DNA from 3 places in the Pseudomonas fragariae (ex Marin et al. 2024) genome. Region 1 is predicted to be linked to each of the others. Evidence: predicted binding sites of a transcription regulator. Region 1 holds the regulator's gene; each other region holds the start of a gene.
What was found. Region 1 encodes sigma-54, which starts transcription at its own class of promoters, with help from an activator protein. Its sites were predicted from a motif close to ANTGGCATNNANNTTGCTNT; they were not measured.

Region 1 (7,718 bases):
TGCTGGGACAATGCCCCGATGGAACGCTTTTTCGGCAGCCTGAAGTCCGAATGGATACCGAAAAAGGGCTATCGGAACGAGGAGGAAGCACGCCCTGATGTGCTTCGTTACGTAATCCATCACTACAATCAGGTCAGGCTGCACAGCTACAACGAATACCGCACGCCAGTGGATCAGGAAAAAATGGCGGCGTAGCTTCTATAACTGTGTCCGGAATCAGTTGACCAGATCAAGGATGACGCTGAGCTTCTAGAAAGGCATGCGACGCGGAGCGCCGCACGATAGTTGCGATGGTCGTTCCGCACGCTCCAGCGTGGGAGTGCAGTGCTCGACGCTCTGCGTCGCAAGAGGACGCAGAGCGTCCGGAAAGGCATGCGACGCGGAGCGCCGCACGATAGTTGAGGTTATCGTTCCCTACGCTCCAGCGTGGGAATGCAGTTCACGACGCTCTGCGTCGTCAAGAGGACGCAGAGCGTCCGGAAAGGCATGCGACGCGGAGCGCCGCACGATAGTTGAGGTTATCGTTCCCTACGCTCCAGCGTGGGAATGCAGTTCACGACGCTCTGCGTCGTCAAGAGGGCGCAGAGCGTCCGGAAAGGCATGCGACGCGGAGCGCCGCACGATAGTCAGGCTGATCGTTCCTCACGCTCCCGCGTGGGAATGCCGTTCGTGACGCTCTGCGTCACCCATCCACCTCCGGTTTTGGCCGCCCATAACCTTCGTCCGAACCCGCGTGTTACGTCTCCCTCAAAGCATGTTCACGCTCACCGGTGCAAGGCCGTGCAGCGATCGGGCTTGTGTTGATTCTGTATCTCATTTAATAATGAATATCATTTCTAAAATGAACTGCGATCATGGGGTCTGTTCTGCACGAGTTGTCTTATCTGGAAACCAGCGTGGCTTGAGTCTGCGGATTCGTTGTGCGCTTGAAACCGACGAGCCTCTGCTGATCGAGCATTACCTCGCCAAGAGGCGTCCCTGGCGCGATTGAGCGCCCCGCCCCGGCCCATGGTCGCTGCCCAGTCAATGTTCCTGGAGGTACCTCATGCAGCATTGGAAACGCACCATCGAGCTGGCCAATCGCTGTTTCAATCTTGGCGATTGGGTCGAAGCTCGCGAGTTGTACCTTCAGGCGCTGGCGTTGGCGCAGGTCTTGTTCGAGCGCTGGGCGGATGTCGATGAAGCGGTCGCGGCCTGTGTGATTTCTCACCATAACCTGGCGGATCTGCACCTGAGTCTGGGCCAGCCGGAGGAGAGCGCCGAGTACCTGTGTGCCATCCACCAGCACCTGTTGCAGACCATGCAGAATCAACGCCTCCCGCCCGCGTTACGCGAGGCAGCCTTGCGCCACAGCAGCAAAACATACGCCGAGCTGCTGAGTTTCATCAGCGAACACGGCGAATACCCGCGCACTCATCGGTTGCTGAACAGCGGCAGCGAGCACACCCGTTCATCGCTACAGCGCCATTCGGCAAGCCCTTCCGGACTTTTCTACGGAGCACATTGAAATGCCATACACCTTGCCTGCACTGCCTTACGCATACGATGCCCTTGAACCACATATCGATGCGCAAACCATGGAAATCCACTACACCAAGCATCACCAGACGTACATCAATAACCTCAATGCCGCGGTCGAAGGGACGGAGTTCGCCGACTGGTCGGTGGAGAAGCTGGTGGCCAGTGTCCAGCAGTTGCCTGAAAACCTCCGTCCAGCGGTGATCAATCAGGGTGGCGGCCATGCCAATCACTCGTTGTTCTGGGAAGTCATGGTGCCGGGCGGCGGCGGCTTGCCCACGGGCGCTGTCGGGTCTGCCATCAATGAGCAACTGGGTGGCTACGAAAGCTTCAAGGAGGCATTCACCAAGGCCGCATTGACCCGTTTCGGCAGTGGCTGGGCATGGCTGAGCGTCACGCCTGACAAAAAGCTGGTGGTGGAAAGCAGTGGTAACCAGGACAGCCCGCTGATGAACGGCAATACGCCGATTCTGGGGCTGGACGTGTGGGAGCACGCTTACTACCTGCGCTATCAGAACCGTCGTCCCGAATACATCAATGCGTTCTACAACGTGATCAATTGGGATGAGGTGTCCCGCCGTTATCAGGCCGCTCTGGCCTGAGCCTGGCAGCCGGACCCAAGGCGGCGTATGCGCTCCGGATTCCTCACGCTCAGCAATGTGCGGTTATTTCGTCTGGCAGTCGGGAGCGTGCTGCTGTTGGCGGGTATGGCGCTACTGATTGCCCACGGGCTGAGCTGGATGCGCGTGCAAGGCTGGTGGTGACGGATACCGCGTTTGTACGAGGGCTTATTCGCCCTCATCAAACCGGTTGTCGATCAGCTCGATCAGGCCATCAAGCGCTTCCTGTTCGAATTCGCCTTCGGTGTGCAGGTGGATCTCGGTGCCCTTGCCGGCAGCCAGCATCATCACGGCCATGATGCTTTTACCGTCGACCATGCTCTCCGGAGTGCGGCCGACCCTGATCTTGCAGGGAAACTTGCCTGCGACCCCGACGAATTTGGCGGCAGCGCGGGCGTGCAGGCCCAGTTTGTTGATGATGGTGATTTGACGAGCGGGCATCGCAGTGAAAATCCTTCAGCTGAGGTCGCGGTGGCGGACCTGAACGTTCTTGAGTGATTGTTGCAAGACCTGACCAAGCCGCTCGGTCAGGTAGACCGAACGATGGTGTCCGCCGGTACAGCCGATGGCAATGGTAACGTAAGAACGGTTACTGGCTGCAAACCGGGGTAGCCATTTGTTCAGGTAAGCGAAGATGTCCTGAAACATTTCTTCGACGTCAGGCTGCACCGACAGGTAGTCGATAACGGGTTGTTCAAGCCCCGAGTGGTCGCGCAGTTCTGGCTTCCAGTACGGATTGGGCAGGCAGCGCACATCGAATACCAGGTCTGCATCGACAGGCATGCCGCGCTTGAAACCAAAGGACTCGATCAGAAATGCAGTGCCTGGCTCGGGCTTGTTCAGCAGACGAAGCTTGAGCGCGTCGCGCAACTGATAGAGATTCAGGTGGGTGGTGTTGATCTTCAGGTCGGCCAGATCGATGATCGGGCCAAGCAGTGCGGTTTCATCACGTATCGCTTCGGCCAGCGAACGATCTGCCGTGCTCAGCGGGTGGCGGCGCCGGGTTTCCGAGAAGCGCTTGAGCAGGGTGGCTTCGTCTGCATCCAGATACAGCACGTCGCACTGAATATTGCGCGAGCGTACTTCATCCAGCATCTGCGGAAAACGGGTCAGGTGGCTGGGCAGATTGCGGGCATCTATCGAAACCGCCAGCAAGGGTTCGGCGAGTTCGGTGTTGATCAGCGCGCGTTCGGCCAGCTCCGGCAACAGGCCGGCCGGCAGGTTATCGACACAGTAAAAGCCGTTGTCTTCCAGCACATCGAGCGCCGTACTCTTGCCTGAGCCGGAGCGACCGCTGACGATGATCATGCGCATGGTCAGTTTCCGTTCTGCACGTCCAGCACCACTTGATAAAGCGCCTCAGCGCTTTCGGCACTGCGCAGGCGCTTACGCACATCTTTGTCGTCGAGCATGCTGGCGATCTGGCGCAGCAGCTCCAGGTGTTCATCGGTGGCAGCTTGCGGGACCAGCAAGACGAACAGCAGGTCGACCGGCGCACCATCGATGGCGTCGAAATCCACAGGGGTGGAGAGGTGAATCACTGCACTGACAGGCTCGCTGCAGTCAGCGAGGCGGCAGTGGGGGATGGCAATACCGTTGCCAAAACCGGTCGAGCCCAGTTTTTCCCGGGCGACGAGACTTGCGAATACTGTGTCCGACACCATGCCCGGCACTTCACGGCCGATCAGGTTGGCAATTTCTTCGAGTACACGCTTTTTACTGCCGCCCGGCACGTTCACAAGGGAGCGGCCGGGGGTCAGGATATTTTCGATTCGGATCATTAAATGGGCGTTAGCGAGCGGCCGCACCTTTGAGGATGCTTTGCTGCTTTTCCTTATGCTTGAGCAATTGTCGGTCTAGCTTGTCAGTGAGCAGGTCGATGGCAGCATACATGTCATCATGTTCAGCATTGGCAACGACCTCTCCACCATGGATGTGCAACGTGGCTTCGATCTTCTGCTTGAGCTTTTCGACCGTCATCGTGACCTGCACGTTGGTAATCTTGTCAAAATGCCCCTCGAGCTTCTTGAGCTTGAGCTCAACGTATTCACGAAGGGGTTTGGTCACTTCCAGTTGGTGTCCACTGATGTTGACTTGCATACAGCTTTCTCCTTTGCCAGTGCATAAAGAGGCAGGCATGGCGCATGCCTCTGGGACGCTGTGGCTCGGCCTGCATCACATCAGCCGCTTACGCTCACTGGAAGGGGCGATCCCGAGAGACTCACGGTACTTGGCGACTGTGCGACGGGCTACTTGAATGCCTTGTGCCTCCAGTAAACCAGCGATCTTGCTATCACTCAACGGCTTTTTCTGATTTTCCGCCGCAACCAGTTTTTTGATGATTGCGCGAATTGCCGTGGACGAGCATTCACCGCCCTCGGAGGTGCTCACATGGCTTGAGAAGAAGTATTTCAGCTCGTAAATGCCGCGTGGGGTGTGCATGAATTTCTGGGTGGTTACGCGCGAGATGGTCGACTCGTGCATGCCCACTGCCTCGGCGATGTCGTGCAGGACGAGCGGCTTCATGGCCTCGTCACCGTACTCGAGAAAGCCGCGCTGATGTTCGACGATTTGCGTGGCGACCTTCATCAACGTTTCGTTGCGGCTTTGCAGGCTCTTGATGAACCAGCGCGCTTCCTGCAACTGATTGCGCATGAAGGTGTTGTCTGCGCTGGTATCGGCGCGCCGTACGAAGCCCGCGTATTGCGGATTGACGCGCAGGCGCGGCACCGACTCCTGATTGAGTTCGACCAGCCAGCGTTCATTGTCCTTGCGCACGATCACATCCGGAATGACGTATTCGGCTTCTGTGGATTCGATCTGCGAGCCTGGACGCGGGTTGAGGCTCTGCACCAGTTCGATGACCTGACGCAGCTCGTCTTCCTTGAGCTTCATGCGTCGCATCAGCTGGCCGTAGTCGCGGCTTCCGAGCAGGTCGATGTAGTCGCTGACCAGGCGTTGTGCTTCTGTCAGCCAGGGTGTTTTTGCTGGCAGCTGGCGCAGTTGCAGCAGCAGGCATTCGCTCAGGTTGCGAGCGCCGATGCCGGCAGGTTCAAACTGCTGGATGCGGTGCAGTACGGCTTCGATCTCGTCGAGCTCGATGTCCAGTTCGGGGTCGAAGGACTCGAGAATCTCATCGAGCGTCTCGTCGAGATAACCCTGGTTGTTGATGCAGTCGATCAGCGTAACCGCTACCAGACGGTCCTTGTCGGACATCGGCGCGACATTCAGTTGCCACAGCAGGTGGCTTTGCAGGCTTTCGCCCACAGAGGTGCGCGTGGTGAAGTCCCACTCGTCGTCATCGTTGCTTGGCAGGCTGCTGGCGCTGGTCTGGTAGATGTCTTCCCATGCGGTATCGACGGGCAGCTCGTTGGGAATGCGTTCGTTCCATTCACCTTCTTCAAGGTTGTCCACGGTAGGCGCGGATTCCTGATAGGTCGGTTCCTGAACGTCGGGGTTGGGCTTTTGTTCGATGTTGTCGGCAAGCGGGTCGGAATGGTCGAAGTCGTCGCCTTCTTCCTGCCGCTCCAGCATAGGGTTTGACTCCAGCGCCTCCTGGATCTCCTGCTGGAGATCCAGAGTGGAAAGCTGAAGTAAGCGGATTGCCTGTTGCAGCTGCGGTGTCATCGTCAGCTGCTGGCCCATTCTCAAGACTAGCGATGGTTTCATGGCAGGGGCTAAACACCTTATTCGCCGGCGCGCATGCGCCATCTACTACAGGCGCCGTGGCGCCAACTTAAGCAAATTATATGCCTGAAACCTGTGCGTTTGCCTAGAGTGATATGACAAATAAAATGTTGTCAATACACTGCGTAGGCATCAATCGGCTGCGAAGCGCAAAGGGCAGTCGATTAAAGGCGGAACTCGTGGCCGAGGTAGACCTCTTTCACCAGCTGATTCGCCAGAATGGTCTCCGAATCGCCTTCCGCAATCAGCTGTCCATCGTTGACGATGTAGGCTGTTTCGCAGATATCCAGCGTTTCCCGGACGTTGTGGTCAGTGATCAGTACACCGATACCCTTGGCCTTGAGATGGTGAATGATCTGCTTGATGTCGCCTACCGAAATAGGGTCGACACCTGCAAACGGTTCATCCAGCAGGATGAATTTAGGCGCGGTGGCCAGAGCCCGGGCGATTTCCACACGGCGACGTTCACCACCCGACAGGCTCATGCCCAGGTTGTCACGGATATGGGTGATGTGGAACTCCTGCAGGAGGCTTTCCAGCTCCTTGCGGCGAGCACCGGCATCGAGCTCCTTGCGGGTCTCGAGAATCGCCATGATGTTGTCGGACACCGACAGCTTGCGGAAGATCGAGGCTTCCTGAGGCAAGTAGCCGATGCCTGCGCGGGCGCGACCGTGCATGGGTTGATGGCTGACATCCAGATCGTCAATCAGCACGCGCCCCTGATCAGCCTGGACCAGACCCACGATCATGTAGAAGCAGGTGGTCTTGCCGGCGCCGTTCGGGCCCAGCAGGCCGACGATCTGGCCGCTGTCGATGGAGATGCTCACATCGCGCACGACCTGCCGGCTTTTGTAGCTTTTAGCCAGATGCTGGGCTTTGAGCGTCGCCATTTACTGGGCCTTCTGAGGTTGATCGGTTTTCTTTTTCGGCTGGATGACCATGTCGATACGCGGACGTGGCGTGGTCACCTTGGCGCCGCCATTGGCCCGACCGGCACTGACGACCTGTCTGACCGTGTCGTAGACGATTTTCTCGCCTTCCGAGGTGTTGCCGTCATTGATGACCTTGGCCTTGTCGATCAGGACGATACGGTCCTGGCCGGCGTAATACTGGATGGTGACGGCATAGGCCTGCACGATCGGCTTGTCCACGGCAGGCTTCTGCTCGTAGTAGGCCAGGTTGCCGACGGAGGTAAATACGTCGACTTCGCCCTGGGCATTACGCGTGATCGTCACGGTGTTGCCCGTGATTTTCATCGAGCCCTGAGTGATGATGACATTGCCCTTGTAAGTCGCCACGCCTTTCTTGTCATCGAGCTGAGCATCGTCAGACTGGATGTGGATAGGCTGATCTCGGTCGGTTGGCAGGGACCAGGCGCTCGCGCTTCCCAGTGCTGCGCCCAGGCCGAGCAATAAAGGAAGAGTTTTAACGAGCCTCATACTGTCCTCTTACGTTGGACAGCAGGTCCATCCTGCTGTCTTTCAAATACGCTTTCATTCCCTTGGCCGTAGTGACACCGCCCGCGCCGTCGATTCTAACGTCTTGGTCGGTCTGCGCATATTCCTTCTGAGGAAATACGGTCATGCGGCTGCTGGTAATAATGGTCGTGCGCTGTTTTTCATCGGTGCGTTCAACACGAACGGAATCCATCAGCTCGACCTGATCGCCGTCGGACGAAACTTCACCTCGTTTGCTTTGCACGTGCCACGGAAATGCTCCGCCGCGGTACATGTTCAGATTGGGTGTCGTCAGCAGGCTCACATCTGTGGCCTTCACATGCTCGACCTTGTCGGAGGTCATGTCGTACTGAAGTGTGCCGTCTGGCAGGTACTGCACGCTGCGAGTATTGATCGCATAGTAGTCGATCGCCGTGTCGTCAAGCGACGCATCAGG
Region 2 (7,718 bases), 1.4 Mb from region 1:
GTCGGCTATGAAAGCCCTTCGCAGTTCAGCAGGGAGTACAGCCGCCAGTTTGGCTGCCCGCCCTCGACAGATCTCAGCCGAGTGCGGCAGATCGGCTGACCTCCCCGTCCGACATCAGCGGCCGGGCGCAGCCAACCGCGCATATTGGTCCTGACTGATCCACCCGGTAAACGAGCGATCATCGGCATTGATGAACTCGACCTGAGCCGCGCCATCCTTGAATGCCAGAACCCCGACCACGTCATCCTTGACGATATAGGCGCCTCGGGTGGCCTTGGCATTCGGTGTTTTTTGCAGCCAGGCCTTGTCCGCCGTGACGGTCAGCAGACCGACCCACTGCCTGCTGGCGGTCCGGGTCAGGTCCAGGCCGGTGGCGATGTCCGGCGCCAACACGTTCATGCAGCCGGGGTGCTGCCGGCCTTGCTCGATCGTCAGCACCACGCCATCAGCCGAGGCCTTTAGTGTTCCCGGGTAGACGTCATCCAGCCAGGACGACACCGCTGCGCCCTTCCCGGCCTCGACCTTGCCTTGCAGATAGAACGCACAGCTGAATGTTTCGCCGCGCGTCTCCGAGTAATAACCCTCGACCTGATGATCAGGCGTCACGGCCAGCATCAACTGCTCGTACTTGCCGGAATGCAGTGCCGTGTCCTGAGCGAAAACCGACGTGCCGACACACAACCACAGGGTTGCGGCCAGGGAGCAGTGAATAAGGGGACGTTTGTCAGTCATGCTTCCATCCATAGAACGTTCGAATAGCCGGGAGGAGTGGCCAGCCCATGACTGGCGCGCCGAGACGTTAGCGTATTTCGGCGCGAAACTGTATCACTGAAATCCGGAGCGATTCATGGCTGCGACGCGAAGGCCAGTACACGTTTGAGCATCTCGCTTCGCGAGCAGGTCAGGTGCCTGCCCCGTTGTGCATGACAACGTTCAGCGCTGCAGCGCACTGAGTAAAACAAGGAAACCCTTATTCGGCTTTTTCAGTCCCTGCGGCCCCGCCAGCCTTCTCTTCCAGCTCGGCCATCTTGGCCTCCAGCGCTTCCAGGCGGGCGCGGGTGCGGGCGAGGACGGCCATCTGGCTGTCGAACTCTTCACGGCTGACCAGATCCAGTTTGCTGAAGCCGCTTTGCAGCAGGGCCTTGAACTGGGTTTCGAATTCGCTGCGCGGTACAGGCGTTTCGCCATTGAACAGGCGAGAGGCGTGGCCGCTGAGAGCGTCGAGAAAGGCTTTGGGCGCGAGCATGGTTATTTTCCTGAATCAGAGGGCGGCAGTGTAACACGCAGTGTCTATAGTCAATCCCGAGGGCGCAATGCACGCTTATGGAGCGCAGTGACGGGCACATGAGCACCATTGCTGTGCATTAGCTCCATGATAGACCCTGCAAGGTTGTGCAAAACCAGCCCAAGAGCCTGTATTCAATGAATATTCGCGAGATGGCAAGCTTTCTGCTTAGTGGCTTATGACCCATGCACTGATGCAGTCGCTGTGACGAATGCAGTGCGGCAGGCGGAGCGGGGAAGTGTTTCGTCAGAAGCGGTTTTCTGGAGTGGGTCTGGCCTGATCAGGCGGCCGACACGTTACAAAGCCAGACACTGCGCTTAGACTTGAGTCGGGTTTGTTTTCCTGGGGCAAGTCCACCAAATTCGGGAGAAAGTTTTCATGAAGCTAGTCACTGCCATCATCAAGCCGTTCAAACTGGATGACGTTCGCGAGTCGTTGTCTGAAATCGGCGTGCAGGGCATCACCGTCACTGAAGTCAAAGGCTTCGGGCGTCAGAAGGGTCACACTGAGCTTTATCGCGGTGCTGAATACGTCGTCGACTTCCTTCCCAAAGTGAAGATCGATGTCGCCATCGATGACAAGGATCTGGATCGTGTCATCGAAGCCATAACCAAGGCCGCCAACACTGGCAAGATCGGTGACGGCAAGATTTTCGTGGTCAATCTGGAACAGGCCATCCGCATCCGTACCGGCGAGACCGATACAGACGCTATTTAAGCCGCCAAACCCAACGCCCCAGGAGAAAACAATATGACTCTGCGTCAATTCGCAGGGCTCGGTGCCCTGTTGTCCCTCGCATTACCTGGTCTTGCCCTGGCGGCTGATCCAGTGGCCGAGCCGGTGCTGAACTCTGGCGACACTGCATGGATGCTGACCTCGACCGCTCTGGTCCTGTTCATGACCATCCCCGGTCTCGCGCTGTTCTACGGCGGCATGGTTCGTTCCAAGAACATTCTGTCGGTGATGATGCAGTGCTTCGCCATCACCGGTCTGATCAGCATCCTGTGGGTCGTCTACGGCTACAGCATCGCGTTTGACACAACCGGTATGGAAGCGGGCGTCGTCAACTTCAATTCCTTCTTTGGCGGTATGGGTAAAGCGTTCCTGGCAGGCATCACGCCGGCAAGCATTACCGGTCCTGCTGCGTTGTTCCCTGAGGCGGTGTTCGTCACCTTCCAGATGACCTTCGCGATCATCACCCCTGCCCTGATTGTCGGCGCCTTCGCAGAACGCATGAAGTTCTCCGCGATGCTGGTGTTCATGGGTATCTGGTTCACTCTGGTCTACGCGCCAATCGCCCACATGGTCTGGGGCGGCGTCGGTGGCCTGTTGTGGGACTGGGGCGTTCTGGACTTCGCTGGCGGTACCGTCGTACATATCAACGCCGGTGTAGCCGGTCTGGTAGCGTGCCTGGTACTGGGCAAGCGCAAAGGCTTCCCGACCACGCCGATGGCGCCGCACAACCTGGGTTACACCCTGATCGGCGCAGCGATGCTCTGGGTCGGCTGGTTCGGCTTCAACGCCGGTTCCGCCGCTGCAGCCAACGGTACTGCCGGTATGGCCATGCTGGTCACTCAAATCGCTACCGCGGCCGCCGCATTGGGCTGGATGTTTGCCGAGTGGCTGACTCACGGTAAGCCAAGTGCTCTGGGTATTGCCTCTGGTGTGGTTGCCGGCCTGGTTGCCGTTACCCCTGCGGCCGGTACCGTCGGCCCGATGGGCGCGCTGATCATCGGTCTGGCAGCAGGCGTGATCTGCTTCTTCTGCGCGACCAGCCTCAAGCGCAAGCTGGGCTACGACGACTCCCTGGATGCGTTCGGCGTTCACGGCATCGGCGGTATCGTCGGCGCCATCCTGACCGGTGTTTTCGCAGCACCTGCACTGGGCGGCTTCGGCACCGTGACCGACATCGGTGCTCAGGTCTGGATTCAGTTCAAGGGCGTCGCGTTCACCGTTGTCTACACCGCAATCGTGACCTTCATCATCCTCAAGGTGCTGGATGCGGTCATGGGGCTGCGCGTCACCGACGAGGAAGAGTCTGTCGGTCTGGACCTTGCGCAACACAACGAGCGTGGCTACAACTTGTAAGCTTTGGCCTGCGCAAAAAAGAATGCCCGGTCTCCGGGCATTTTTTTTGTCTGACGTTTGTGGATATACCGCCGCTTTTTGCTGTCATTGATCTTGCCCGTGTCAATGATCTCGGCACCGTGACACAGCGCAGGTAACGAGGTTGCCACCGTCTTCGTCAACTTGCAGGGAAGCCGGTTTATTGCGCGCTTTGCTTTTTTCTCAGTCGAGTTAGAATGCGCGCCGAAGGTGCGGAGAACGGTATGTGGCATCAATCCAGGATTGCCTTGCGGGCCAGGCCCCGTGGGTTCCATCTGGTGACTGACGAGATAGTCGCGGGGTTGCCCCCGTTGCGCGGTTGTCGTGTCGGGCTACTGCATGTATGGCTGCAACATACCTCGGCTTCGTTGACCGTCAACGAAAATGCCGATCCGGCGGTACGTCGCGACTTTGAGCGTTTTTTCAACCGTCTGGTGCCCCAGGGCGTGGACGGCTACGAACATGACGACGAAGGCCCTGATGACTTGCCAGCGCATTTCAAGGCCAGTCTGCTGGGCTGCCAGTTGCTGTTGCCGGTTACGGCAGGGCGGCTGGCGCTGGGCACCTGGCAAGGTATTTACCTGGGCGAACATCGAGACGCTGGTGGGTCTCGCAACGTCCTGGCCACCCTTCAGGGTGAGTGGACATAACCGCTGAGGTCAGCGGTTGTTGAATTTTTCCGGTTGCCTTAGCAATTCTGGGCGGTTGGGCTATAACTAATCAGCTTTCGCAAGTCATGAGGTACAACATGAGCGACGACGACGATATTAAGGACGATCTGGAAGACGACCTGGAAGGCGAAGAGGACGGTGAGGAGCTTGCAGCTGCTCCCGGCGACGACCCGGTCGAAGTAGACGATGACGTTCCGGCACCTGCCGCAAAAGGCAAGGCCAAGGCTGCAGTCTCGGTCGATGAACTGCCCAGCGTGGAAGCCAAGAACAAGGAGCGTGATGCTCTGGCACGTGCCATGGAAGAATTCCTGGCGCGTGGCGGCAAGGTGCAGGAAGTGGAGGCCAACGTGGTCGCCGATCCGCCCAAGAAGCCTGACAACAAATACGGTAGCCGCCCTATCTGAGGCTGCATGACTGTATGAGAAAAGCCCGCCGTCGCTGCGGGCTTTTCTATGCGCGCCTGTCAGTGCGCCTTCAGGCCCAGCGCGCCAGCACCTCGGGCAGTTGCGACAGGTTGTGGATCTCGGCATCGGGCAGTCGATCCGCATCCCAGGCCTTGCCTTGCGGGTTGTACCAGATGGCGCGCATGCCGGCCTGCTGGGCACCTGCGATATCGTCCTTGGGATGGTCACCGACATGCACCGCCGCGCCGGCATCGACCTTTGCGCGGCGCAACGCCTCCACGAACGGTGCCGGATCAGGCTTGCCGATGCCCAGGTCCTCGGCGCACAGCGCGAAGGCAAAGTAGTCCGCCAGCCCCAGACGACGCACATCGGCATTGCCATTGGTAATCACGCCGAGCGTGAAGGTCTTGGCGAGAATTTCCAGCATCGGTTGCACCTCAGGGAAAATCTGCACCTGATGACGGCCCTGCAGGAACACTTCAAAGCCCCGGTCCGCCAGGTCCTGCGCCTCGTCCGGGTCGTAGCCGGCATCTTCGAGCGCATGGAACAGCACGCGGCGGCGCAAGGCGCTGATGCGGTGCTTGAAGGACGGGTCTTCGGCTACCAGACGCGAGCGGATTTCCCACAGGTGCTCGACAGGAACCGCTCCCAGCCTGGGCGCGTGTTCGCCCAGCCAGTCACGCAGCGTGACTTCGGCACCGGCAATGGCCGGGGCGGTGTCCCAGAGCGTGTCGTCAAGATCAAACGTCACCAGCTTAATCATCTGCAGCTCCTTTACGTTTGGCTCGGGGATGGGCGCTGTCATAAACAGTAGCCAAATGCTGGAAGTCCAGGTGTGTATATATCTGCGTGGTCTTGATATCCGCATGACCAAGCAGCTCCTGCACGGCGCGCAGGTCCTGTGACGATTCGAGCAGATGACTGGCGAAGGAGTGCCGCAACATGTGCGGGTGCAGATTCTGCCCCAGCTCTCGCTCACCGGCTGCCTTGAGTCGCACCTGAATGGCGCGCGGGCCGAGGCGCTTGCCTTGCTGGCTGACAAATACCGCGTCGTCCTGCGGATTGGTCAGGGCGCGCAGCGGCAGCCAGACTTCCAGTGCCTGGCGCGCCTTGCTGCCCACAGGCAATACGCGGGTCTTGCTGCCCTTACCCAGCACCTGCACCAGTCCGTCACGCAGGTCCAGCTGGTCCAGATTCAGACCGGTCAGTTCGGAGAGGCGCAACCCTGACGAGTACAGCAGCTCCAGGATGGCTTGGTCGCGGTGCGCCAGGAAATCATCTTCAACGCCGCCGTCCAGCAATTGCGCGGCGCGGTCGGTGTCCAGGGTCTTGGGCAGACGCCGCTCGCCCTTGGGCGGTGACAGACCGTTTGCCGGGTCGTGCTGGCAGATGCCTTCGCGATTGAGGTACTTGTAGAAGCCGCGCACCGCCGACAGCATCCTCGCCAGGCTGCGTGAAGACTGGCCCTGCTGGTGCTGGCGGGCAGTGAAGCTGCGCAGGTGCTGGATATCCAGGTCACTCCAGCTCGACACCTGTGCCTTCTGGCAATACGCCAGGACCTTACCCAGGTCGCGTCGGTAGGCTTCCAGCGTGTGAGGCGACACCTGGCGCTCACTGCGCAGGTGCATGCAGTAGGCGTCCAGATGCTGATCCATGGCTAGCGAACCGAGCGTAATGAGTGGGCGAAGCGCGGCAGCAGGCGGCTCAGCACGTCGGCGATATAACTGAGGAACAGGGTGCCGACCGAGCTTTTGTAATGCTGCGGATCACGGCTGCCGATGGCCAGCACGCCATGCAGGCCCAGATGATTGAGGCTGGCGATGGCAGTCGAACCGACCTCCTTGCCCTGCTCTGCACCGAACAGAAACGCCAGTTCATGCTCACGCAGCGCGCCGCAGATGATCTTCTCGCCAATCAGGCCGCCGATGGCTTTCTGTGCGTCGGCACCGCTGACCCAGCGCCCCACGGGCATCGGGCTGTCGCTGAACAGGATCAGGCTGACAAAGGGCACCTGGAAGTCCTGACGCAGGCTGTCTTCGACGGCGATGACCAGCTCTTCCAGACTGGTCGCATCCATCAGCGCGAGGTTCAGGCGGCGGGTCTTTTCGAACAGGCGGTCGTTGTCCCGTGCGACGTCCATCAATTGCGACAGGCGATGGCGCATTTCGATATTGCGCTCGCGCAGCAGCTTGAGCTGACGCTCGACCAGCGAAACGGTGTCGCCACGCTGGTGCGGAATGCGCATCGACACCAGCAGCTCGTCGTGCTCGGCGAAGAAGTCCGGGTGCTCGAGCAGGAAGGCGATGACCGCCTCTGCTTCAAGGTCTGGCGCTGCGCTATCGACAGGCGATTCGCAGGGTGTGCCTGTTGAAGCGGGAGGTTGATCGGTCATGGTACTTACTCACTCAAAGACGGACTTGGCCTTCATAGACCCTGACTGCAGGGCCGGTCATCATGACAGAATGTCCCGGCCCAGCCCATTCGATGGACAGGCGCCCTCCGGGCAGGTCGATCAGCAACGGCGAGTCCATCCAGCCCTGGCTGATGGCCGCGACAGCCGCCGCGCAGGCACCGGTACCGCACGCCTGGGTTTCCCCGGCACCGCGTTCCCAGACACGCAACTGCGCACGCTGACGGTCCACGACGTGGAGAAAGCCGACGTTGACCCGGGCCGGAAAGCGCGGGTGATGCTCGATCTTCGGCCCCAGTTCATGCACCGGTGCGTTATTGATGTCATCGACCCGCAGCACAGCGTGCGGATTGCCCATGGACACAGCCGCCATGTCGACATGCTGACCGTCGACGTCAACGGTGTAACAGGTAGCCTGCTCCGCTGCTTCGAAGGGAATCTCTTCAGGGACAAACCTGGGCGGCCCCATATCGACGCTGATCTGCCCGTCGCTGCGGATATCCAGTTCGATGATGCCGCTCTTGGTCTCGACGCGTATCTGCTTCTTGGCCGTCAGACGCTTGTCGAGCACAAAGCGGGCAAAGCAGCGCGCGCCGTTGCCGCACTGTTCGACTTCGGAGCCGTCGGAATTGAAGATTCGATAGCGAAAGTCCACATCCGGGTTGTTCGGCGCCTCGACCAGCAAAAGCTGATCGAAACCGATACCGGTGTGGCGGTCGCCCCATTGTTTGGCGTGCTTGGGCAAGATATGCGCGTGCTGACTCACAAGGTCCAAGACCATGAAGTCGTTACCCAGCCCGTGCATCTTGGTAAAACGCAGCAGCATGGGGATTACTCCGGCA
Region 3 (7,718 bases), 910 kb from region 1:
GCGCCATGCCAATAATCCGTCACTATTCAAGAGGTTCTTCAATACGTGACAGAGGCAGAGCAAGTGTTATGCCAGAGTTGTACGAAACGGGGATGTATCGGACACAACCGGTTACGCGCCAGGGCGCGCAGGGATCGTGATTCTTGTGCCAGCGCTGAGGGCCCGGCCCGGGAGTTGATGACTATCGCCCCCACGCTCCGCGTGGCAATGCCGTTCGTGACGTCGCGTCGCGGCTGCCACGACTATCGTTCCTCACGCTCCAGCGTGGGAATGCAGTTCGTGACGCTCTGCGTCACACGGCGGTTTTTCTTTGTCAGGTGGATTGAGGTTCGACTCAGGGGACCTTTTCGCCCCTCGGCGACTCACTTTGAGGGACCAAAGTGAGCAAAGTCCTTCGCTCCTGTTTCCGGCCCGACTTCGTCGGGTTCCTTCGTCCTGACACTGATCCGGGGGTCGCCGCAACGGGCCCTCCATGGCCCGGTGCGGCTAGCCTGGCGTCCTGCCAGGCTACCCCCGGATCAGCGCCAGGACTCAGCCGTCACTAACGTCGCACTCTGCGTCGTCAGTGCCATCGTGCTCGAAAAGCACTTTAGAGTAGTCGGGCTAGAGGCACGGCCCGGTAGCTGATGACTATCGTTCCTCACGCTCCAGCGTGGGAATGCAGTTCGTGACGCTCTGCGTCACACAACGGTTCTGTGATATCAGGCTAATTAGCGTTTGGCTCAAATCACCTTTTCGCCCCTCGACTTCATCAGTGCCATCGCGCTCAAAAAGCATTTCTGCGCCAAGACGTGAAGACAATGCATGACATCGTGTAGCGACTGCCATGTGACGCAGGAGCCTCACGCGTAATAATCGATCTCACTGGTGCCGATCACACGTGCTGCTGGCTGGCTGACCGGGATGGCCGCATCGACGCCTGCGATTTCATCGGAGCTATCGCCGGAGCTCATGCCACCGCCACGACCGCTGCGCTGGGAGCGGCTGGCCTGTTCCTGAGCCTGTTGCTGGGCCTGCTGTTGCGACTGATCGGAGACATTGACGTCGACGTTGCCAAGCCCCTGCTGCACGAACGATTCACGCAGCTTCGACATCTGGCTTTCCAGCGCATCACGTACGCCCATGTGCGCGCTCATGAATGTCACCTGGGTCTGCTGCTCAGGCGCCATGTTGATACGGATATCAAGACGACCGAGTTCGGCAGGTTCCAGCTTGATATCGGCGGTCTTGAGGTTCTGGCTCGACAGGTACATGACGCGATCGACGATGCCTTCGGTCCAGCCGCTTTGATGCATGGCCAACGGTTGGTTCATCAAGGGTGCGGCAGGTGCAGCCGCTGCGCGTGCAGGTTGCGCGGCCTGACTGAGCGCTGCGAGGCGATCGGCAAAGTTGTCGACGCGAGTATCACCGGCGGCGCCTTTGACATCCTTCAGCCCCTCGCCGATCAAACCGCTGAACGACTTGTCACTGCTTTCGGTGCTGCCGCCTTCGGACGGAAGCTGCTCGCTCAGGACCGACAGGTTATTGACGATATTCTGATTCGGGTCAGCTTCAGCATTGCTCGGCGTCGCCTTGTTGGCAGCCTGGGCATTCTGCGCAGCCAGTTGAGTCTTGGCAGTGGCGTTTTCCAGCGCCAGCTGCACAGCATCCAGACCATCAAGCGGATCGGCGTCCGGATCGAAGGCTTCTTTAGCCACTGCTGGCGGGGCCGCCTGCGTAGTGGTGAGCGCCGAGACCGCTGGCGCAGTGACAACTTGTGCACTTGGCGCCTTGGCTACAACAGGTGCCGCGGGAGCCTGTGCGGTCATTGCCTGCAATGCCGGATCAAGGACGGGATCGACGATCGCCTGGCCGTCATTCAGCGCCGGATCGGCAGAGGCCTGCGCATCATCCTGCTTCGAGTCAGAATGGGCTGCGTCATCATCTGCAGCAGCCGGCCTGGCTGGCAAATCATTGCCGCTATCGGCAACGCCAGACTTGTCGGCGGCATTTGCCTGATCGCTTGCAGGCTTGTCCTTGCCGGCGGCAACCTTGTCCTTGTCAGGCGCGGTCTTGTCGCGGGCTGGCTTTACTGGCGCATCTTCGCGCGCAGGCACGGTGTCTTTCGCCTGCTTTGCATAGACATTGGAAAAGCTGGAGGCCCCGTCCTTGCTGCTGTCAGCAGACTTGACCGCATTGTTGGCCACACCGGACCTGGCGGTCACAGAGGTTGTGGCCTGAAGAAGCGCATTGGTAGCAAGGGGCATTTCGGTCTCCGCATCAGCTGCTGGTTATCGCCTTACCGAAATAGCTAGCAATATACGGGCCAGTTATCTAATGATTCCCCATAGCGGGGATCGGGGGCATGACTCTAAGGGCTCAGATGACGAACAGCTGCCGCTCGGAATTGAACAGCCCGCGAATCGTCATGTATTCGCTATCGATCGTGCCAATCAATTCTGCCAGACCTGCGAACTGCTCCTGACGGGCCTGCTCCTCGAGCTGACGGCACAGCTCGGAAAGCTGCAAGGCCCCCATGTTGCTGCTGCTGCCCTTGAAACTGTGAGCGGTAAGGCTCAACTCCTGAAAGTCAGGATTGCGGGACCCGGCAGCCAGACGCAGCTGCGCGATACGCTGCTCGGAATCCTTGATAAAAACATCCAGCAAGGTTGGATATTCGTCTTCCATGACCTCCTGCAAGGTATTCAACACGCTGTAATCCAGATGAATCGACACTTGTTCACTCCTTGATCAAGACTCCAGGCGGGGATTATGCCACTCCCTCCCAGGAAAATTCCACGCAGGCGGTCCTGCCATCCCTGGACCACCTGGCCTCGCGGCTCAACTCACAGACCAGATGCAGCCCGCGACCATACAGTTCATTGCCGGCAGGCGTCAGCGTCCGGGTCTTTTCCACATCAAATCCCTGGCCGCTGTCCTCGACGCCGAGGGTCAGCCGACCGCCCTGCGCGACCGTTTCAACCTGCAGGGTCATGCGGATGAAGCCGGACTGCAGCCTGTCGAGGCGTTCTGCCCGCTGCTGATAATAGAGCGCGAAGCCTGCTGCGTCGTGCTTGAGCGCCGAATCCAACCCTAGCACACCATGCTCCAGCGCATTGCTGTACAGCTCGCCGAGCACCATATGCAGTGCAGCGCCCTGATCACGCAGACCGTGAACCTCCAGCAGCAATTGCAGTACGTAAGGCAGGGGGTTGAAACGCTTGAGGGTCGAGGCGCGAAACTCGAAGCTGGCCGACCAGTCCAGCGGGCTGGAGGCGCCGCTGTCCGAATACATCATGGCAGGCAGACTTTGCAGCGGCGCTTCGACAGCGCTGACTTCCAGCAGACTGACATCGTCACGCGCCTTGCCGCCAAATTCGTTGAGCGCCTCGAGGATCTCTTCGATCAGCAACTGCGGTTCGCGATTGGCCGACAGAACCTGTCGCAGACGCTGCGCACCGAACAGCTCCTCCTGACTGTTACTGGTGTCGAGCACGCCGTCGGACAACAGAAATATGCGGTCACCCGGCGCCAACGGATACACGTCGGTGCGCGCGTCGAAGGCATCGACGCTCAATACGCCCAAGGGCAGATGATTCGAGGCCAGCGGCACATGCTCGCCCTGTGCGCCGCGCAGCAGGTAGCCGTCCGGCAAGCCACCGCTCCAGACCTCGACCTGCCGCTGCGGCAGATTGATACACAGCAGCGTCGCACAACAAAACATGTCGACCGGGAGGATGCGTTTGAGCTTGGCGTTCATTTCACGGAGGATTTCAACCAGGCCATAGCCCTTGGCTGTCATGCCATAGAACACTTCTGCAAGCGGCATCGCGCCAACGGCAGCCGGCAAGCCATGTCCGGTGAAATCGCCGAGCAGCACCTGCATGTGCCCGGCGGGGGTGTAAGCAGCCAGCATCAGGTCGCCGTTGAACAGTGCGTAGGGGGACTGCAGGTAGCGAATGTTACTCGCCCCCAGGCAACCGGCGTGGGCGATCTGATCAAACACCGCCTTGGCGACACGCTGCTCATTGAGCAGATATTCATGGTGCCTGGCGATCTGGTCACGCTGCTGGCGAACAGTTTCGTGCAATACCCGCAAACGATTCATGGCGTTGAGCTTGGCGGCCAATACCAGCGGGTTGTAAGGCTTGGACATAAAGTCGTCACCACCGGCGTCCAGGCAGCGTGCAAGCGCCTCGCCTTCGGTGAGCGAGGTCAGGAAGATGATCGGCACCAGCGATTCGCCGGCCATCGCCTTGATCCTTCGCGCGGCCTCAAAACCATCCATGACCGGCATCATGGCGTCCATCAGAATCAACTGCGGGCTTTCGGCCTTGAAGATGGCAACCGCTTCGACACCGTTGCACGCGCTGAGGACCCGGTGACCCTGCCGCGCCACGATGGTTGACAGCAGCAAGCGGTCACTGGTGCTGTCATCAGCGATCAGAATGCACAGTTTGTTCGGGGCTGGCTGCACTGGGTATGCTCAATTCGAACAGCTTCGAGAAATTGGAAATGGCCAGAATCTTCAGCACATCAGGCGTGCAGTTGACCAGGCGTACCAATGCCTTGTCACCTCCGGCGTGATCGCGCAGCAGCAACAGCATGCCCAGCGCAGAACTGTCCAGATAATGCGTACCGCGCAGGTCGACCACGTAGTTCAGCGACTGCGGATAGTCCTCATAGGCAGTGCGAAACGCCTGATGGGAATTGAAATCGAAACGCCCTTCGATATAAAGGGTCAGCGTCTGGCCATCGGCAGAACGTTCGGAAGTGACAGTCATGGGAACCTCGAGGTGTTTCATCACCGAGACATTGATAGCGTAGACCAGCCAGAGAGATCACTGCGGGTCTGATTGAGTCAAACGTCAGAATTGTTCATGACGAGGCAGGCGCTGCGACAACTCGTCGAGCAATTTCTGCTCGCGCTTGTCTTCCAGCCTGCGCGCCTCGTCCATGTACCGCTGCACCAGCTTGCGCAAGCCCTCTACCCGCGCGTAGCAATCCTGCCAGGCGCTGCGCGCCCGATCCAGATTGGCTTTGTGCCATTCAAGACTTTTGTATTGCTGGGCAACGGCGACATCGAGCTGACTGAGAAAGCGTTGATAACCCAGCAGCCACTGCCCGGAAACCCCGGCACTGCCGCGCTGCAACCATTGTTGCTGATAATCCTGACGAAACTGGTCAAGTTCCTGCAGCTTGTTGTTGGCAAGATTGACCTGCCCCTGGAAGTGCCCAAGGCGCTGGGCGGCAGTTCGCTCGGCAGCCTCTGCCATCTCGACCACCGGCGCCAGACGCGCCGCTCGACTCTGCGCCATGGGTTATCAGCCGCCAGGCGCTGGTGCGAAGATCGACGCCAGCGCCTCGCTGCTGCCCTGCATGCTTTCGTTCTCGCGCAACGCCTGACGCTGATAGCGCACCAGTACCGGATGCAGCGCGATCGCCATGTCCGTCTCGCGATCACCACCGGCCACGTAGGCGCCGACGCTGATCAGATCGCGCGTCTGCTGATAACGCGACCACAACTGTTTGAAATGCTGCGCACGCGCCATGTGTTCGGGGCTGACCACGGCGGGCATGACCCGGCTGATCGACGCTTCGATATCGATAGCCGGGTAATGCCCCTCTTCGGCCAGACGCCGGGACAACACGATGTGACCGTCCAGCACACCGCGCGCCGAGTCGGCAATCGGGTCCTGCTGGTCATCGCCTTCGGAGAGCACGGTGTAAAACGCGGTAATAGAACCACCGCCCTTTTCAGCGTTGCCGGCGCGCTCGACCAGTTTGGGCAAGCGGGCAAACACTGATGGAGGATAGCCCTTGGTGGCCGGCGGCTCGCCAATGGCCAGCGCGATTTCCCGCTGAGCCTGAGCAAAACGGGTCAGGGAATCCATCAGCAACAGGACATTCTTGCCCTTGTCACGAAAGTATTCGGCGATTCGCGTGCAATACATCGCTGCGCGCAAACGCATCAGAGGCGCATCATCGGCTGGCGAAGCGACCACCACCGAACGCTTCAGGCCCTCCTCGCCGAGGATGTGCTCGATGAACTCCTTGACCTCACGGCCCCGCTCCCCGATCAGGCCGACGACGATGATGTCCGCTTCGGTGAAGCGCGTCATCATGCCGAGCAGCACACTCTTGCCCACGCCCGTACCGGCAAACAGCCCGAGACGCTGACCGCGACCCACCGTCAATAAACCGTTGATGCACCGAATGCCGACATCCAGTGGCTGACTGATGGGGTCACGCTTGAGCGGGTTGATGGTCGGGCCATCCATCGGCACCCAGTCTTCAGCCTTGATCGGCGAGCGACCATCCAGCGGACGACCGGCACCATCAAGCACCCGGCCCAGCATGCTCATGCCCATCGGCAGACGACCGGTATCGGCCAGCGGCACAACCCGCGCCCCAGGCGCGATGCCGGCCACGCTGCCGACCGGCATGAGAAACACCTTGCCACCGGAAAAACCCATCACTTCAGCTTCGACTTCCACCGGGTGATGGCTGTCGTCATTGATAACTACACACCGGCTGCCCATTGCCGCGCGCAGGCCCTCGGCCTCAAGCGTCAGACCCACCATGCGCAGCAGCCGACCTTCCACTACGGGCTGGGCAGGCAGGCTGATCGACTCGGCATAGGAACCGAGGCGCTTGGCGAAACTGGTGCGATCAAGGCGCATCGAGGGTGTCCGCGTCAGATTCTTCAGCATTGGAGGCTTTGCCTGGCGAAACATCCAGATCAACGCTCAGATCCGCTGCAGCAGGATGAGTGACCTGTTCATGCAACTGGTCGTGCATCTTGGAAATCGCCAGGGCAATGCGTGTTTCGACGCTGGCGTCGATACGGCTATGCTCGGTTTCGATGCGGCAACCGCCCGGCAGCAGGTCTTCGTCTTCGACGATCTTCCACGACTCCTCGTGACGTTCACGCATGGCCTTGACCAGCAGGAAGTCCTGAGGGTTTATGAAAATTCGCACATTCTGCGCGCCCATCGGCAATAGCTTGAGGGCATCGCGCAGCACGCTGGCAATCTGTGCCGAGTCCGTGACCAGCTCGCGCTGAATGACCTTACGCGCGATGTGCTCGACGAGGTAAATGACGGCCTTTTCGATCTGGGTGTCCTGCTCGGCGATAGGTGCCAGCAGGTTACCCATCAGTTGTTCCAGGCTGGCAACTTTTGCCGCAAGAACGACCTCCGCCTCCTGACGCACTTTTAGTTGAGTGCTGTGAAAACCTTCCTTTTCACCGGTGGCGAAGCCTTCGTTCCAAGCCTCCTGGCGGATGCTTTCCAGCTCTTCCAGAGTCAGTGGCTGAACTTCATCCAGCGGCACTTCTTCCATCTCGGCCGGTTCGTCGACCAGCTCGGGTTCCGGTTCAGGTTCGGGCTCCACGTGTGGATCGAAGCTGGGCAGCGCCCAGATGTCGAGCAACGCGGCGTCCTTGGCGCGAATGAGGTCGCTGGCCGATTCTTTATTGGAACTGGACATGAGTCGGCTGAATCCTTAGATCATTTCCTCGCCACCCTTGCCACCGAGTACGATCTCGCCGGCCTCGGCCATACGACGCGCAATGGTGAGGATTTCTTTCTGGGCGGTTTCCACATCGCTGACACGCACCGGACCTTTTGCTTCCAGATCGTCGCGCAACAGCTCAGAGGCACGCTTGGACATGTTCTTGAAGATTTTTTCCTTGATGCCTTCGTCCGAGCCCTTGAGCGCGAGTACCAGCACGTCCG

Region 2: a site for sigma-54 is predicted at 1,437-1,456, ahead of glnK (P-II family nitrogen regulator). Genes of this name have one in related genera too.
Region 3: a site for sigma-54 is predicted at 2,291-2,310, ahead of AC54XV_RS17735 (flagellar hook-length control protein FliK). Genes of this name have one in related genera too.

What each region holds. Positions count from the first base shown of each region.
Region 1 is NZ_CM184369.1:5,033,945-5,041,662, reverse strand. Features, by position in the region: one part of gene AC54XV_RS21840 (IS3 family transposase) at 1-195, shown strand, start outside; gene AC54XV_RS21835 (DUF2753 family protein) at 1,046-1,507, shown strand; gene AC54XV_RS21830 (superoxide dismutase) at 1,509-2,120, shown strand; gene AC54XV_RS21825 (hypothetical protein) at 2,148-2,282, shown strand; gene AC54XV_RS21820 (HPr family phosphocarrier protein) at 2,307-2,579, opposite strand; gene rapZ (RNase adapter RapZ) at 2,595-3,452, opposite strand; gene ptsN (PTS IIA-like nitrogen regulatory protein PtsN) at 3,455-3,919, opposite strand; gene hpf (ribosome hibernation-promoting factor, HPF/YfiA family) at 3,930-4,238, opposite strand; gene AC54XV_RS21800 (RNA polymerase factor sigma-54) at 4,314-5,807, opposite strand; gene lptB (LPS export ABC transporter ATP-binding protein) at 5,990-6,715, opposite strand; gene lptA (lipopolysaccharide transport periplasmic protein LptA) at 6,716-7,264, opposite strand; gene lptC (LPS export ABC transporter periplasmic protein LptC) at 7,251-7,718, opposite strand, start outside.
Region 2 is NZ_CM184369.1:192,020-199,737, reverse strand. Features, by position in the region: gene AC54XV_RS00940 (AraC family transcriptional regulator) at 1-99, shown strand, start outside; gene AC54XV_RS00935 (hypothetical protein) at 115-732, opposite strand; gene AC54XV_RS00930 (accessory factor UbiK family protein) at 971-1,246, opposite strand; gene glnK (P-II family nitrogen regulator) at 1,664-2,002, shown strand; gene AC54XV_RS00920 (ammonium transporter) at 2,036-3,373, shown strand; gene AC54XV_RS00915 (secondary thiamine-phosphate synthase enzyme YjbQ) at 3,616-4,041, shown strand; gene sutA (dormancy-specific transcriptional regulator SutA) at 4,140-4,466, shown strand; gene AC54XV_RS00905 (HAD family hydrolase) at 4,537-5,229, opposite strand; gene xerC (tyrosine recombinase XerC) at 5,222-6,121, opposite strand; gene AC54XV_RS00895 (DUF484 family protein) at 6,124-6,858, opposite strand; gene dapF (diaminopimelate epimerase) at 6,872-7,702, opposite strand; gene lysA (diaminopimelate decarboxylase) at 7,708-7,718, opposite strand, start outside.
Region 3 is NZ_CM184369.1:4,125,714-4,133,431, forward strand. Features, by position in the region: gene fliL (flagellar basal body-associated protein FliL) at 1-7, opposite strand, end outside; gene AC54XV_RS17735 (flagellar hook-length control protein FliK) at 843-2,246, opposite strand; gene AC54XV_RS17740 (Hpt domain-containing protein) at 2,359-2,715, opposite strand; gene AC54XV_RS17745 (fused response regulator/phosphatase) at 2,750-4,456, opposite strand; gene AC54XV_RS17750 (STAS domain-containing protein) at 4,416-4,763, opposite strand; gene fliJ (flagellar export protein FliJ) at 4,848-5,297, opposite strand; gene fliI (flagellar protein export ATPase FliI) at 5,304-6,662, opposite strand; gene fliH (flagellar assembly protein FliH) at 6,652-7,470, opposite strand; gene fliG (flagellar motor switch protein FliG) at 7,486-7,718, opposite strand, start outside.